DNA from 2 places in the Kitasatospora sp. NPDC001225 genome. Region 1 is predicted to be linked to the other one. Evidence: predicted binding sites of a transcription regulator. Region 1 holds the regulator's gene; the other holds the start of a gene.
What was found. Region 1 encodes HrcA, which represses chaperone genes, less so after heat shock. Its sites were predicted from a motif close to TTNGCACTCNGNNNNNCNGAGTGCNAA; they were not measured.

Region 1 (7,462 bases):
TCGCCACCGGCACCGAGAGCGCCCCCCTCGGCCTTCGGGTGCAGCACGCGCTGGCCGACAAGCTGGTGTACGCGAAGATCCGGGCGGCCTTCGGCGGCCGGCTGCGCGGCGCGGTCTCCGGCAGCGCCGCGCTCGCCCCGGAGATCGGCTACTTCTTCATCGGTGCCGGGGTGCCGATCCTGGAGGGCTACGGCCTGAGCGAGACCAGCGCCGGCTCCTGCGTCAACCGGGCCGAGGACGTGCGGATCGGCACCGTGGGCCGCCCGCTGCCCGGCACCGAGGTGCGGATCGCCGAGGACGGCGAGATCCTGCTGCGCGGCCCCGGCGTCATGCGCGGCTACCACAACCTGCCGGAGAAGACCGCCGAGGTGCTGGAGCCGGACGGCTGGTTCCACACCGAGGACATCGGCGAGCTCAGCCCGGACGGCTTCCTGCGGATCACCGACCGCAAGAAGGACCTGTTCAAGACCTCCGGCGGCAAGTACGTGGCGCCCAGCGAGGTCGAGGGCAAGTTCAAGGCGGTCTGCCCGTTCGTCAGCAACATCCTGGTGATCGGCAACGGCCGCAACTACTGCACCGCGCTGATCGGCCTGGACGAGGCCGTCCTGCTGCCGTGGGCCGCCGAGCACGGCCTGGCCGGGAAGTCCTACGCCGAGCTGGCCGTCGAGCCGGCCGTCCACGAGCTGATCGAGGGCTTCGTCAAGCGGGTCAACGGCGACCTCCAGCGCTGGCAGACGATCAAGAAGTTCCACCTGCTGCCGCGCGACCTCGACATCGAGCACGGCGAGCTCACCCCGAGCCTGAAGATCAAGCGCCCGGTGGTCGAGCGGACCTACGCCGACGCGGTCACCGCCATGTACGCGGGCGCCAACGAGGCCTGACCGGCCCCGCCCCCGTACGGCCCGCCGGGTTCGGTCGGGCCGTACGGGACAATGGGGTCATGCCCTCCGCACTCCCCGACGGCGATCCGGTGCCGTCCGACGGTTCCCTGCCCGCACACGCCCTCGACGGGCTGGGCGACCGGCCGTTCGGCTTCTACCTGCACGTGCCGTACTGCGCCAGCCGCTGCGGCTACTGCGACTTCAACACCTACACCGCCACCGAGCTGCGCTCCTCCGGGGCCGTCGCCTCCCAGGAGACCTACGCGGACAACGTGGTCGCCGAGATCCGCCACGCCCGGAAGGTGCTGGGCTCCGCCGACCTGCCGGTGCACACCGTCTTCCTCGGCGGCGGCACCCCGACCCTGCTGCCCGCCCGCGACCTGGTCAAGATGCTCGCCGCGATCCGCGAGGAGTTCGGGCTCGCCGACGGCGCCGAGGTCACCACCGAGGCCAACCCGGAGTCCGTCGACCCGGCGTACCTGGCCGAACTGCGCGAGGGCGGCTACAACCGGCTCTCCTTCGGCATGCAGAGCGCCCGCCCGCACGTCCTGAAGCTGCTCGACCGCCACCACACCCCGGGCCGCCCCGAGGCCTGCGTGGCCGAGGCCCGCGCGGCCGGCTTCGAACACGTCAACCTCGACCTCATCTACGGCACCCCGGGCGAGTCCGACGACGACTGGCGGGCCTCCCTGGACGCCGCCATCGGCGCCGGGCCCGACCACGTCTCCGCGTACTCGCTGATCGTCGAGGAGGGCACCCGGCTCGCCGCCCGCGTCAAGCGCGGCGAACTGCCGATGATCGACGACGACGTGCACGCCGACCGCTACCTGATCGCCGAGGAGGCGCTCGCCGCCGCCGGCTACTCCTGGTACGAGGTCTCCAACTGGGCCACCACCCCCGAGGGCCGCTGCCGCCACAACGAGCTCTACTGGACCGGCGGCGACTGGTGGGGCGCCGGCCCCGGCGCCCACAGCCACGTCGGCGGCGTCCGCTGGTGGAACGCCAAGCACCCCGCCGCCTACGCCCAAGCCCTCGCCGAGCACCGCACCCCGGCCCTGGCCCGCGAGGTGCTGGCCGACGAGGACCGCCGCGTCGAACGCATCCTGCTGGAGCTCCGCCTGGTCGACGGCATCCCCCTCGACCTCCTCACCGACACCGGCCGCGAGGCCGCCGACCGCCACCTCGCCGACGGCCTCCTCGCCCCCGGCCCCTACGCCCGGGGCCGCGCCACCCTCACCCTCCAGGGCCGCCTCCTGGCCGACGCCGTCGTACGTGACCTGGTGGACTGACCGAGGGCTTACCGTGTGCGCACCTCTCCGAGCGGACCAGCCTCTTCGGCGAGGCCGTTCCTGTGGATCCGATGGGTGTGAGTCTGGTGACTGCCGACTTTCCCCGCCGTCACTCCGGCAGGGCCGTGAAGTCGATCAGTTCCTCGACCCGACCCAGGAGTTCGGGCTCCAGGTCCTTGTAGGAGTCGACCTTCGAGAGGATGTGCTTCCAGGCCGCGGGGGTGTCCACCGGCCAGCCGAGGCGGCGGCAGGTGCCCTCCTTCCAGTCCTCGCCCCTGGGGACGGCGGGCCAGGCGGGGATGCCGACGGAGGAGGGCTTCACGGCCTGCCAGATGTCGATGTAGGGGTGGCCGACGACCAGTACCGAGTCGCCGGTGACCCGGGCGGCGATGCGGTGCTCCTTCGTGCCCGGGAGCAGGTGGTCGACCAGGACGCCGAGGCGGCGGCCGGGGCCGGGGGCGAAGTCGGCGACGATCGCGGGCAGGTCGTCGATGCCGCGCAGGTACTCGACGACCACGCCCTCGATCCGCAGGTCGTCGCCCCAGACCCGTTCGACCAATTCCGCGTCGTGCCGGCCCTCGACGTAGATGCGGGACTCGCGGGCGACCCGGGCGCGGGCGCCGGGGACGGCGACGGAGCCGGAGGCGGTGCGGCCCGGGGCGCGGGCGGGGGCCGGGCCGGCCGGGCGGACCAGGGTGACGACCCTTCCCTCCAGCAGGAAGCCGCGCGGCACCAGGGGGAACACCCGGTGCTTGCCGAACCGGTCCTCCAGGGTGACGGTGAAGCCCTCGGCGGTCTTCTCGCAGCGCACCACGGCCCCGCAGTAGCCGGTCGCCGCCTCCTCGACCACCAGGTCCCGCTCGGCGGGCACCTCCGGGGCGGGCTGCTGCTTCTTCCACGGCGGGGTCAGGTCGGGTCCGTACTGGCGGCTGCGCATACGGGTGATCATAGGGAGGGCGGACGGCGCGTCAGAGGCCCGGCGCGCCCCAGACCGGGAACCAGCGGCTCAGGTCCTTCTCCAGCCGCAGGTCGTTCCCCAGCATCGCGTTGACCTGCAGTTCCAGCGGACTGTTGCGCCGCTCCCCGCCGCCGGGCATCGGGGCGAAGGGGTAGAACGTCCCCCGCTTGTAGAGGTAGACGAGGGCCAGCGACCGCCCGTCCGGGTCGCGGAACCCGACCAGCGAGCAGAGCAGCTGCGGCCCGAAGCCGTTCGCCTCCAGTTCGCTGTTGACCGCGTGCAGGTCGTTGACCAGTTCGGGCAGTTCCTCGGGGCGGTGCCGGGCGAGCAGCCAGGAGTAGCCGTAGCCGTCCTTGGAGGCCTCCACGGGGACGCCGCCGCGCTCGGTGTCGGCGTCCAGCAGCGCCCGGACCTGCTGCTGGACCTGGACGAAGGCCGCGCCCTCGACGGCCGCGAAGCAGACCGAGCCGAGCCCGGTGGGGGTGAACCCGGCCCCGGCCTCCAGGGTGAGCGCGGCGGACGGCACGCCGAACAGCTGGTCGAGGTCGGGCTTGACGGGCTTGGTGCGGCCGAACAGGGCGTCCAGGATTCCCACGGCGGTCCTCTCGGGTCGAAAACTGAGGCTCAGCGGCCGAGCTGCTCGGAGATCTTCGCCAGCTGCTCCAGCCGCTTCTCCAGGCTCGGGTGGGTGGAGAACAGCTGCGAGGCGGCCTCCCGGGCGCTCAGCGCGGGGGCGAAGTAGAAGGCGTTGTACGGCTGGGCCTGGCGCAGGTCCTTGCTGGGGATGGCCGCGATCTGCCCGGTCACCTTGGTGAGCGCCGAGGCGAGGGCGCTGGGGTGCCCGGTGAGCTGGGCGGCGGCCCGGTCGGCGGCGAGTTCGCGGTAGCGGGACAGCAGCCGGGTGAGCAGGAAGCTGATCGCGTAGACGACGACCGACACCAGCGGGATGATCAGCGCCAGGACGGCCGCGTTCTGGTCGTTGTTGTTGCGCCCGCCGCCCATGAACCCGCCGTACATCGCGATCCGGGTCATCGCCCCGGCGAGGACGCCGAGGAAGCCGGCGATCGTCATCACCGCGACGTCCCGGTGGGCGACGTGCGACAGCTCGTGCGCGAGGACGCCCTCCAGTTCCTCGGGCTCCAGCCGGCGCAGCAGCCCGGTGGTCACGCAGACCACCGCGTTCTGCGGGTTGCGGCCGGTGGCGAAGGCGTTCGGCATGTCGTTGTCGGCGACCGCCACGCGGGGTTTGGGCATGTCGGCCAGGGCGCAGAGCCGGTCGATGGTGCCGTGCAGCTGGGGGAACTGTTCCGGGGACACCTGGCGGGCGCCCATCGCCCGTTCGGTGATCTTGTCGCTGAACCAGAACTGGGCCACGAACAGCCCGCCGGAGATCAGGACGATCAGTGGCCAGGCGCCGCGCAGCAGCGCGATCAGCAGGCCGGTGAAACCGACGTACAGCAGCCCGATCACGAACATCGTCGCGACCATGCGGCCGGTCAGGCCGCGGTCCGGCGCGAAACGGGTGTGCTGGCCCGAGCTCGACATCGCTTGCTCCTCCATTCGCCGTCGCTTTCGATGCTGCCACCCGGACGGCCTCCCGGCACCACCCCGGCACCGGGAGGATCGAACCGCCGGGGCCCCGCGGGCCGTGAGCGGAACTGCGGGGAGGATCACCCCGGTCCGGCCGTTCCTGCCGTAGGACCCGGGCCTTACACTGGCAGGTACGGTTTTGGCACTCGCGTGTTCAGAGTGCCAGGGCAAGGGTCTTCGGAGCGGCCCGCAGCAGCAAGGGACACAGTCGGACAACGTGCGAAGACGGAGGTGCGTGCCCCATGGCCGGTGAGGTCCGCCAGCTGGACGAACGCAAGCTCGCCGTGCTCCGCGCGATCGTGCAGGACTACGTGGGCACCGAGGAGCCGGTCGGCTCCAAGGCCCTGGTGGAACGGCACAACCTCGGGGTCTCGCCGGCGACCGTCCGCAACGACATGGCGGCGCTGGAGGAGGAAGGCTACATCCACCAGCCGCACACCAGCGCCGGCCGCATCCCGACCGACAAGGGGTACCGCCTCTTCGTCGACAAGCTCGCCGAGATCAAGCCGATGAGCGCCCCCGAGCGCCGGGCCATCCGGCACTTCCTGGACGGCGCGGTCGACCTGGACGACGTGGTCGCGCGCACCGTGCGGCTGCTCGCCCAGCTGACCCGGCAGGTCGCGGTGGTGCAGTACCCCTCGCTGACGCGCTCCACCGTCCGGCACATCGAGCTGGTGGCGCTGGCCCCGGCCAAGGTGATGCTGGTGCTGATCACCAACACCGGCCGGGTCGAGCAGCGGATGGTCGACTGCCCGGGCCCGGTCGGCGAGACGGTGCTGGCGGACCTGCGGGCCCGGATCAACGCGAGGGCCGCCGGCCGGCGCCTCCCGGAGGTCCCGGGGCTGCTGGAGGAGCTGCCGGCGCAGTTCGAACCGGCCGAGCGGCCGACCGTCAGCACGGTCCTGGCGACCCTGTTCGAGACGCTCGCCGAGCAGAACGAGGAGCGGATCATGCTGGCCGGCACGGCCAACCTGACCCGCTTCGGGCACGACTTCCCGCTCAGCATCCAGCCGGTGCTGGAGGCCCTGGAGGAGCAGGTCGTCCTGCTCCGCCTCCTGGGTGAGACCGCGGACGCCGCGATGACGGTCCGGATCGGGCGGGAGAACACCTACGAGGGGCTGACTTCCACGTCCATCGTCTCGGTCGGCTACGGTTCGGGCGACGAGAGCGTGGCGAAACTGGGTGTGATCGGTCCGACCCGGATGGACTACCCGGGCACAATGGGGGCGGTGCGAGCGGTGGCGCGGTACGTGGGCCAGATCCTGGCCGAGTCCTAGCAAAGGCCGCCGTCGGAAATCCGGCGGCGGTGACCAGTCGCAGCACTACTACAGGCGGAACAAGCGGAGCATTTGGTGGCCACGGACTACTACGCGGTACTCGGCGTCCGACGGGATGCGGGGCAGGACGAGATCAAGAAGGCGTTCCGGCGCCTGGCGCGCGAACTGCACCCGGACGTCAACCCGGACCCGAAGACGCAGGAGCGGTTCAAGGAGATCAACGCCGCTTACGAGGTGCTCTCCGATCCGCAGAAGCGCCAGGTCTACGACCTCGGCGGGGACCCGCTGTCCCCGGGCGGCGGCGCGGGCGGCTTCGGCGCCGGCGCGGCGGGCTTCGGCTTCTCCGACATCATGGACGCCTTCTTCGGCGCCGCGGCCGGCCAGCGCGGCCCGCGCTCGCGCACCCGCCGGGGCCAGGACGCCATGATCCGGCTGGAGATCACCCTGGAGGAGGCCGCTTTCGGCACCACCAAGGAGCTCCAGGTCGACACCGCCGTCACCTGCACCACGTGCAGCGGCGAGGGCGCGGCCCCCGGCACCTCGGCGCAGACCTGTGACATGTGCCGCGGCAAGGGCGAGGTCTCCCAGGTCACCCGGTCCTTCCTGGGCCAGGTCATGACCTCCCGCCCCTGCCCGCAGTGCCAGGGCTTCGGCACCGTCGTGCCGACCCCGTGCCCGGAGTGCGCCGGCGACGGCCGGGTGCGCGCCCGCCGCACGCTGACCGTCAAGATCCCGGCCGGTGTCGACAACGGCACCCGGATCCAGCTGGCCGGCGAGGGCGAGGTCGGCCCCGGCGGCGGCCCGGCCGGCGACCTGTACGTCGAGATCGCCGAGACCACCCACACGATCTTCCAGCGGCGCGGGGACGACCTGCACTGCACCGTCACCATCCCGATGACGGCGGCCGCGCTCGGCACCCAGGTGCCGCTGCAGACCCTGGACGGCCTGGAGGAGGTCGACATCCGGCCCGGCACCCAGTCCGGCCAGTCGATCCCGCTGCACGGCCGGGGCATCACCCACCTGCGCGGCGGCGGCCGGGGCGACCTGATAGTGCACGTCGAGGTGAAGACGCCCAGCAAGCTCGACCCCGAGCAGGAGGAGCTGCTGCGCCGCCTCGCGGTGCTGCGCGGCGAGGAGCGGCCGTCCGGCCAGTTCGCGCCGGGCCAGCAGGGCCTCTTCTCCCGGCTGAAGGACGCCTTCAACGGCCGGTAGCCGTCCGCGGAGGGGTGCCGGGGGCCAACGACCCCGGCACCCCTTTCGCGTGTCCGTCCCACTTCCGCACGAAAGAGGTTCCCCGTCATGACCGCGCCCGTCTTCGTCGTCGAGACCGAGCGGATCGCCGCCGCCGCGCCCGGGGCCGTGGTGCGCCTGGACGGCCCGGAGGGGCGGCACGCGGCCGCGGTGAAGCGGCTGGAGCCGGGCGAGGCGGTGACCCTGGCCGACGGGCTGGGGCTCGGCGTGGACGGC
Region 2 (7,462 bases), on a different contig from region 1:
CGCCCTCGGCGGCGGCGCGGCATGACCGTCGCCGCGATGTGGGAGGCCCGGGCGGCGACCGGCCGGGGCGACGAACTCGCCGCCTGGGTACGGGAGTCGGTGCTGCCCGCGGTCCGCGGCTCGGCCGGGCTGGAGCGCCTCGAACTGCTCTCCGCCCCGGACGAGCGGGTGCTGCTGATCACCTGGTGGAACGGTGAGCCGGTGCCCGTCGCCGACCCGCCGGCCGGGCTGCTCGGCCGTCCGGTGCACCGCTGGTCCTTCACCAGCGAGCACGTCGAGTAGCCCCTGGCCGGGAACCGCCGCGGCGGTCGGTACCGTGCATAGCTGAGAGAAGGCTGGACGGGAACCGGGAGCGCGCAGCGGTGATCAGGCGGAGCAGGACCAGGACGTACGGGGTGGGGGCGCTGGCCCTGCTGGCCTTCGCCACCGCGTGCGGGGACAACGGGGGCGGTGGCGGTGCCGCTCCCGCCGCCACGACGGCGGCGGCCACGCCCCGGCCCACCGGCGCCGCGCCGACCAGCGCGTCCGCGCCCCCTTCGGCGGGCGCCCCGGCGGGCGCGGACGCGGCGGCCTGGGCCAAGTGGAACCTCACCCCGCTCGCCCCCGCCCCGGCGCCGCCCGCCGACAAGCCGATCAAGCTCGAACGGACCGGCCCCGTACCGGTGTTCAGCGATGTGAAGACCAGCGACAAGGTCGTCTTCATCACCATCGACGACGGCGCCGAGAAGGACCCGAAGTTCGTCGAGATGCTCACCGACCTCAAGGTGCCGATCTCGATGTTCCTGACGAAGGACATCGTCAAGAACGACTACGGCTACTTCAAGCCGCTCCAGGCGCTGGGCAACCACATCCAGAACCACACCGTGGACCACCCGGTGATGAGCAAGCTGTCGGCCGACAAGCAGAAGGCCGAGATCTGCGACGACCAGGCCGCGCTCACCCAGCAGTACGGCACCGCCCCGCTGCTGTTCCGCCCGCCGTTCGGCGACGGCGCCAACACCCCGATGCTCAACACCTCGGTGCAGCAGTGCGGCCCGCGCGCGATCGTGCTCTGGCGCGAGTCGATGCAGATCCACGACATGCAGTACCAGGCCGCGGACAAGAAGCTGAAGCCCGGCGACATCGTCCTGGCGCACTTCCGCGGCCCCAAGGAGCTCAAGGGCGCCACGATGACCCAGATGTTCGGCGACCTGCTGGCCCGGATCCAGGAGCAGGGCTTCTCGGTGGCCCGGCTGGAGGACTACATCCAGGCGCCCGCCTCGTAGCCCCGTCCCGGTCCTGGGGCCGCCGCGTCGGGGGTCAGACCGGCTGCCCCAGCATCATCAGCGGCCCGTTGTCGGTGCGGCTGAGGATCACCGTGACGGTGTTCGGCCCGGAGGGCTTGAGCTGGCGGCGCAGCTCCTCCGGGGTGATCGCCATCCCGCGCTTCTTGATCACCACCGTGCCGACCGCCCGCTCGCGCAGCAGCGCCTTCAGCTTCTTGATGTTGAACGGCAGCACGTCGGTGAGCTCGAAGGCGTGCGCGTACGGCGTCGCGACCAGCTCGTCCGAGGTCAGGTAGGCGATCTTCGGGTCGATCAGCCGGCCGCCCACCTGCCCGGCCACCTCGGCCACCAGGTGGGCCCGGATCACCGCGCCGTCCGGCTCGTACAGGTAGCGCCCGACCGGGCCGGCCGGCGGGTCGGGCAGGTCGCCGCCGGTCAGGCTGGCGCCGTGCGGCAGCAGGGTGGCGCGGTGCGGGCTGGTGGCCCTGGTGCCGAACCAGAGCACCGCCTCCTTGACGTCGCCGTGGTCCGAGACCCACTCGGCCTCGGCGTCCTCCGGCACGGCCTCGTGCGGGATGCCCGGCGCGACCTTCAGCGCGCCGATCGGGGTCCGCCGGCCGGCCTCGATCGCCCAGGAGAGCGGCGGGGCGTACGCCTCCGGGTCGAACACCCGGCCGCGCGCGGTGCGCCGGGCCGGGTCGGTGAACACCGCGTCGTAGCCGGCGACGTCCACCTCGGCGACGTCCGCGCAGCGCACCTCGACCAGGTCGGCCAGGCCCAGCGCGGCCGCGTTGGCCGCGGTGGCGGCGCAGGCCGCCGGGTCCCTGTCGACGGCCAGCACCTCGATGCCGGCCCGGGCCAGCGCCAGCACGTCCCCGCCGATGCCGCAGCACAGGTCCGCCAGCCGCCGTACGCCCAGGTCGGCGAACCGCCGGGCCCGCCACTCGGCCACGCTGCGCCGGGTGGACTGCTCGACCCCGTTGGGCGTGAAGTACATCAGGTCGGCGTCCGCCCCGAACTTCGCCCGCGCCCGCTGCCGCAGCCGCGCCTGCCCGAACGCGGCCGACACCAGCTCCGCCGGGTGCTCCCGCCGCAGGCGGGTCGCCAGCGCGAGCTCCTCCTCGGGGGTGAACTCGCGCAGCTCGGCGAGCAGGGCCTGGCCCTCGGGGGTCAGCAGCGGCTGGAGGTTCTCGGTGTCCACGGGGCCATTCTCGCGGGTCGGCCGGGTGGCCGGTCGGCCGGAGCGGCCGCGCGGCGTTCACCGGCCGATGACGGGGACGTCGGAGGTCAGCCAGAACACCAGCGGCATCAGCGGCGCGGCCGCCAGCGCGGCGTACGGGGTGATCCGGTACCCGAGCCGCCGGGTGCCCCGGCCGGTCAGTGCCAGCAGGACGAGCATCACCACGACGCCGAAGACGTCCAGGGCCTCCACCCCGGGGCCGTACAGGGCGAGCAGCTTCAGCCAGTTGAGCACGAACGACCCGACGGACGCCGCCGCGACGGCCCCGGCGACCACCACCGCGGCGAGCACCAGGTCCGGCGCCCAGTGGACCGGCGGCCGCCCGGGCGCGCCGTGGGGCCGGCTCACCGGAGCCACCCCGCGCCGGCGAGGGCGGTCAGCAGGGCGGGGCTGACCGCGGCGGCGACCGGGGTGATCCGGTAGCCCCGCCGGTGGGTGTACCGGGCCACCGCCACGACCGGGACGAGCAGCAGCGCGGTCGCGGCGCCCCGGGCCGCCCAGCCGCCGATCGCGGGGTGGGCCTCCAGCGCGAGCGCGGCCAGGAAGGCCGCGATCCAGCCGAACCCCAGCAGCGAGGCGGCCCCCAGGACCGTCAGCAGCGCGAGCAGCAGGTCCGTCGGACGGCCGACCGGGCGCAGCGGGTCGGCGAGCGGCAGCCGGTTCACCGCCACAGCACGCCCGAGGAGAGGACCGCCGGCAGCGCGAACGGGGCGAGCCCGGCGGCGACCGGGAGGAGCCGGTAGCCGGACCGCCGGCTGCGGAAGGCCACCACGAGGCCCGCCGCCAGGGCGACCACCGGGGCGGCCAGCATCCCGATGCCCAAGAAGGCCCACCCGCGCCCGTCCCCGTCGTCCCCGTAGCCGGGGATGTTGCCGAGGCAGGCGACGAGGAGGAAGGCGACGAACGGCAGCACGGCCCCCAGCAGGGGCAGCGACAGCAGGGCGAGGGCGGCGTCCTTGGGCCGGGACGGGCCGATGCGCACCGGGATCGAGGTCATGGCAGGAGTCTGGCGGGGCCGGGCCCGGTCGTACATGAGTACGGCTACTCATTCGCGAACCGGGGACTTCCGGGACTCGCCGTTGGCACTCTGGTTGACTGAGTGCTAACACGGCCCTATGGTCATCCTTGGCACTCACCACTAGGGGAGTGCTAACGCGACGACGTGTGTCTGACCCCCGCGACGGCAGGCCCGCAGGATCGCCCCTACCCGTTAGAAAACCCCGTAATCTCCGAAGGGGAGCTCGGACGTGACCACCAGCAGCAAGGTTGCCATCAAGCCGCTCGAGGACCGCATCGTGGTCCAGCCGCTCGACGCCGAGACCACCACGGCCTCCGGCCTGGTTATCCCGGACACCGCCAAGGAGAAGCCCCAGGAGGGCGTCGTCCTGGCCGTCGGCCCGGGCCGCTTCGAGGACGGTCAGCGTCTGCCGCTCGACCTCGCCGTCGGCGACATCGTCCTGTACTCGAAGTACGGCGGCACCGAGGTGAAGTACAAGGGCGAGGAGTACCTCGTCCTCTCGGCCCGCGACGTTCTCGCGGTCATCGAGAAGTAAGACGTACCGACCCGCCCCGGATCCGTGTCCCAGTGACAGGGGCCCGGGGCGTGGTTGTTGGTTCACGTAGTTCGGCGGCCGGTGGGCCGGCCGCAGCCCCGAGGGAATAGGGAACATGGCGAAGATCCTGCAGTTCGACGAGGACGCCCGCCGCTCGCTGGAGCGCGGTGTCAACAAGCTGGCCGACACCGTCAAGGTGACCATCGGCCCCAAGGGCCGCAACGTCGTCATCGACAAGAAGTTCGGCGCCCCGACCATCACCAACGACGGTGTCACCATCGCCCGCGAGGTCGAGCTGGACGACCCGTACGAGAACCTTGGCGCGCAGCTCGTCAAGGAGGTCGCCACCAAGACCAACGACGTCGCGGGTGACGGCACCACGACCGCCACCGTGCTGGCCCAGGCCCTGGTCAACGAGGGTCTGCGCAACGTCGCCGCCGGTGCCGGCCCGGCCGCCCTGAAGAAGGGCATCGACAAGGCCGTCGCCGCGGTCTCCGAGCACCTGCTGTCCGTCGCCCGCGAGATCGAGGGCAAGGACGACGTCGCCGCCGTCGCCTCCCTCTCCGCGCAGGACACCCAGGTCGGCGAGCTGATCGCCGAGGCGATCGACAAGGTCGGCAAGGACGGTGTCATCACCGTCGAGGAGTCGAACACCTTCGGCGTGGAGCTGGACTTCACCGAGGGCATGCAGTTCGACAAGGGCTACCTGTCGCCGTACTTCGTCACCGACGCCGAGCGCCAGGAAGCGGTCCTCGAGGACCCGTACATCCTGATCAACCAGGGCAAGATCTCCTCGATCCAGGAGCTGCTGCCGCTGCTGGAGAAGATCCTCCAGGGCGGTGCCTCCAAGCCGCTGCTGATCATCGCCGAGGACGTCGACGGCGAGGCGCTGTCGACCCTGGTCGTGAACAAGATCCGTGGCACCTTCAACGCCGTCGCCGTCAAGGCCCCGGGCTTCGGCGACCGCCGCAAGGCGATCCTCGGCGACCTGGCCGTCCTGACCGGTGGCCAGGTCATCTCCGAGGAGGTCGGCCTCAAGCTCGACCAGGTCGGCCTGGACGTGCTGGGCACCGCCCGCCGCGTGACCATCACCAAGGACGAGACCACGGTCGTCGACGGTGCCGGTGACTCCGAGGCCGTCGCCGGCCGCGTCGCCCAGATCAAGGGCGAGATCGCCGCGACCGACTCCGACTGGGACCGCGAGAAGCTGCAGGAGCGCCTGGCCAAGCTGGCCGGCGGCGTCTGCGTCATCAAGGTCGGCGCCGCCACCGAGGTGGAGCTGAAGGAGCGCAAGCACCGCCTGGAGGACGCCATCTCGGCGACCCGCGCCGCGGTCGAGGAGGGCATCGTCGCCGGCGGTGGCGCCTCCCTGGTCCACGCCGCCAAGGTGCTGGACGAGGGCCTGGGCCTGTCGGGTGACGAGGCCACCGGTGTCGCCGTGGTCCGCAAGGCGCTGCACGAGCCGCTGCGCTGGATCGCCCAGAACGCCGGCCTGGAGGGCTACGTCATCACCTCCAAGGTCGCCGAGCTGGAGATCGGCCAGGGCTACAACGCCGCCACCGGCGAGTACGGCGACCTGGTGAAGGCCGGCGTCATCGACCCGGTCAAGGTCACCCGCTCCGCCCTGGAGAACGCCGCCTCGATCGCCTCCCTGCTTCTCACCACCGAGACCCTCGTGGTGGAGAAGAAGGAGGAGGAGGCCGACAACGGTCACGGCCACGGCCACGGCCACTCGCACTGAGGCTCCGACGCCTGACCGGAGGCCCGGTCCGCTCCCCCGGGGGGCGGGCCGGGCCTCCGGCGTTCCGTCCGCGGTTCCGCTTGAGGCTTCAACTATCAGTAGAATTTTGCAGAATGCAAAGATTGCCTTATAACTAAGGCATGATCGAGGCCCGCCATCTGCGCGTTCTGCGTGCCGTCGCCCGCACCGGCTCCTTCTCCGCCGCCGCCCGCGAGCTGGGGTGTACGCAGCCCGCCATCAGTCAGCAGATGAAGGCCCTGGAGAAGTCGGTGGACACCCCGCTGGTGGTCCGCTCGGGCCGCGGGATGCAGCTCAGCGAGGCCGGCCGGGTCCTGCTCAAGCATGCCACCGGCATCCTGGCCGGGCTCTCCGCCGCCGAGGAGGAGGTGGCCGCGATCGCCGGGCTGCGGGCCGGACGGGTGCGGCTGGTCTCCTTCCCGACCGCGAGCTCCACCCTGGTGCCGCCCGCGGTCGCCCGCCTGCGGGACAGCCATCCGGGGGTGCGCGTGTCGCTGGTCGAGGCCGAGCCGCCGGAGTCGCTGGCGATGCTGCGCGGCGGCGAGTGCGAGATCGCGCTGGCCTTCCGCTACCCGCAGTCCGACGGCGCCGTCGCGCTTCCGGCGCCCGCTCACGGCACGCCGCGCGAGGCCCGGGCCGAGGCCAACCTGGAGGCGCAGCAGCTGACCGCCGGGACCGACTGGTCCGACCTGGTGGTCACCCCGCTGCTGGACGACCCGCTGGTGGGCGTGCTGCCGGCCGGCCATCCGCTGGCCGGGCGGGGCGGGGCGGTGGGGCTGGCCGAGCTGGCGGAGGAGCAGTGGATCGCCGGCTGCCCGCAGTGCCGGGGGCACCTGGTGGAGCTGTGCACCGGGGCGGGCTTCGAGCCGCGGATCGACTTCGCGACGGACGACTACCCGGCGGTGGTCGGCCTGGTGGCGGCCGGTCTCGGGGTGGCGGTGCTGCCCCGGCTGGCGCTGCGGTCGGTGCGTCCTGACGGCGTGTCGACGGTGCCGGTACGGACGGCCTCCGGGGCGCCCGCGGTGCGCCAGGTGGTCGCGCTGACCCTCCCGGACCTGGCCGAGGTGCCGGCCGTGGCGCTGATGCTGGAGCGGCTGGCGGGGGCGGCCGCCGACCGCTGACGGTGGGTGACGGGGCTGCCGGGGTCCGGTACGTACGGTGAGCCAGAAGACTGAAGCGCCGCGAAGAAACGTTTCTTCACGGCGCTCAAGGAGACGGGTCTACCGCTGGGCGACCGCCGGCGGGGCCAGCGGAACCTCGACCAGTCGGTGCCGCGAGCGCCCCAGCATCTCCTCGCGTTCGTCCTCGGTCATCCCGCCCCACACGCCGTACGGCTCGCGGACCGCCAGCGCGTGCGCCGCGCACTCGGCGATCACCGGGCAGCGCATGCAGACCTCCTTGGCGCTGGCCTCGCGCGAACTGCGCGCCGCCCCGCGCTCGCCCTCGGGGTGGAAGAAGAGCGAGCTGTCCACGCCACGGCAGGCTGCGGAGAGCTGCCAGTCCCAGAGGTCCGCGTTGGGACCGGGGAGGCGGGAGAAATCTGCCATGGCTCATTCCCTTCAGAGGCTGTCGGCCGTCGGCCGGGCGTTCGGCGGGGCTGCTGCCGAGCGGTGCGGCGGGGCTTCGATGCACTGGTGTGGACACC

Region 2: groES (co-chaperone GroES) is a predicted target of HrcA. The motif match lies at 3,585-3,611, and genes of this name have one in related genera.

What each region holds. Positions count from the first base shown of each region.
Region 1 covers NZ_JBSFJC010000011.1:43,951-51,412, reverse strand. The annotation lists gene ACWDCZ_RS06090 (AMP-dependent synthetase/ligase) at 1-881, shown strand, start outside; gene hemW (radical SAM family heme chaperone HemW) at 941-2,170, shown strand; gene ACWDCZ_RS06080 (DUF3097 domain-containing protein) at 2,280-3,107, opposite strand; gene pspAB (PspA-associated protein PspAB) at 3,139-3,723, opposite strand; gene htpX (zinc metalloprotease HtpX) at 3,753-4,673, opposite strand; gene hrcA (heat-inducible transcriptional repressor HrcA) at 4,961-5,995, shown strand; gene dnaJ (molecular chaperone DnaJ) at 6,071-7,207, shown strand; gene ACWDCZ_RS06055 (16S rRNA (uracil(1498)-N(3))-methyltransferase) at 7,295-7,462, shown strand, end outside.
Region 2 covers NZ_JBSFJC010000044.1:7,665-15,126, reverse strand. The annotation lists gene tsaD (tRNA (adenosine(37)-N6)-threonylcarbamoyltransferase complex transferase subunit TsaD) at 1-25, shown strand, start outside; gene ACWDCZ_RS17520 (hypothetical protein) at 22-282, shown strand; gene ACWDCZ_RS17515 (polysaccharide deacetylase family protein) at 363-1,265, shown strand; gene ACWDCZ_RS17510 (THUMP-like domain-containing protein) at 1,300-2,466, opposite strand; gene ACWDCZ_RS17505 (hypothetical protein) at 2,524-2,853, opposite strand; gene ACWDCZ_RS17500 (hypothetical protein) at 2,850-3,170, opposite strand; gene ACWDCZ_RS17495 (hypothetical protein) at 3,167-3,502, opposite strand; gene groES (co-chaperone GroES) at 3,753-4,058, shown strand; gene groL (chaperonin GroEL) at 4,174-5,799, shown strand; gene ACWDCZ_RS17480 (LysR family transcriptional regulator) at 5,940-6,938, shown strand; gene ACWDCZ_RS17475 (WhiB family transcriptional regulator) at 7,038-7,364, opposite strand.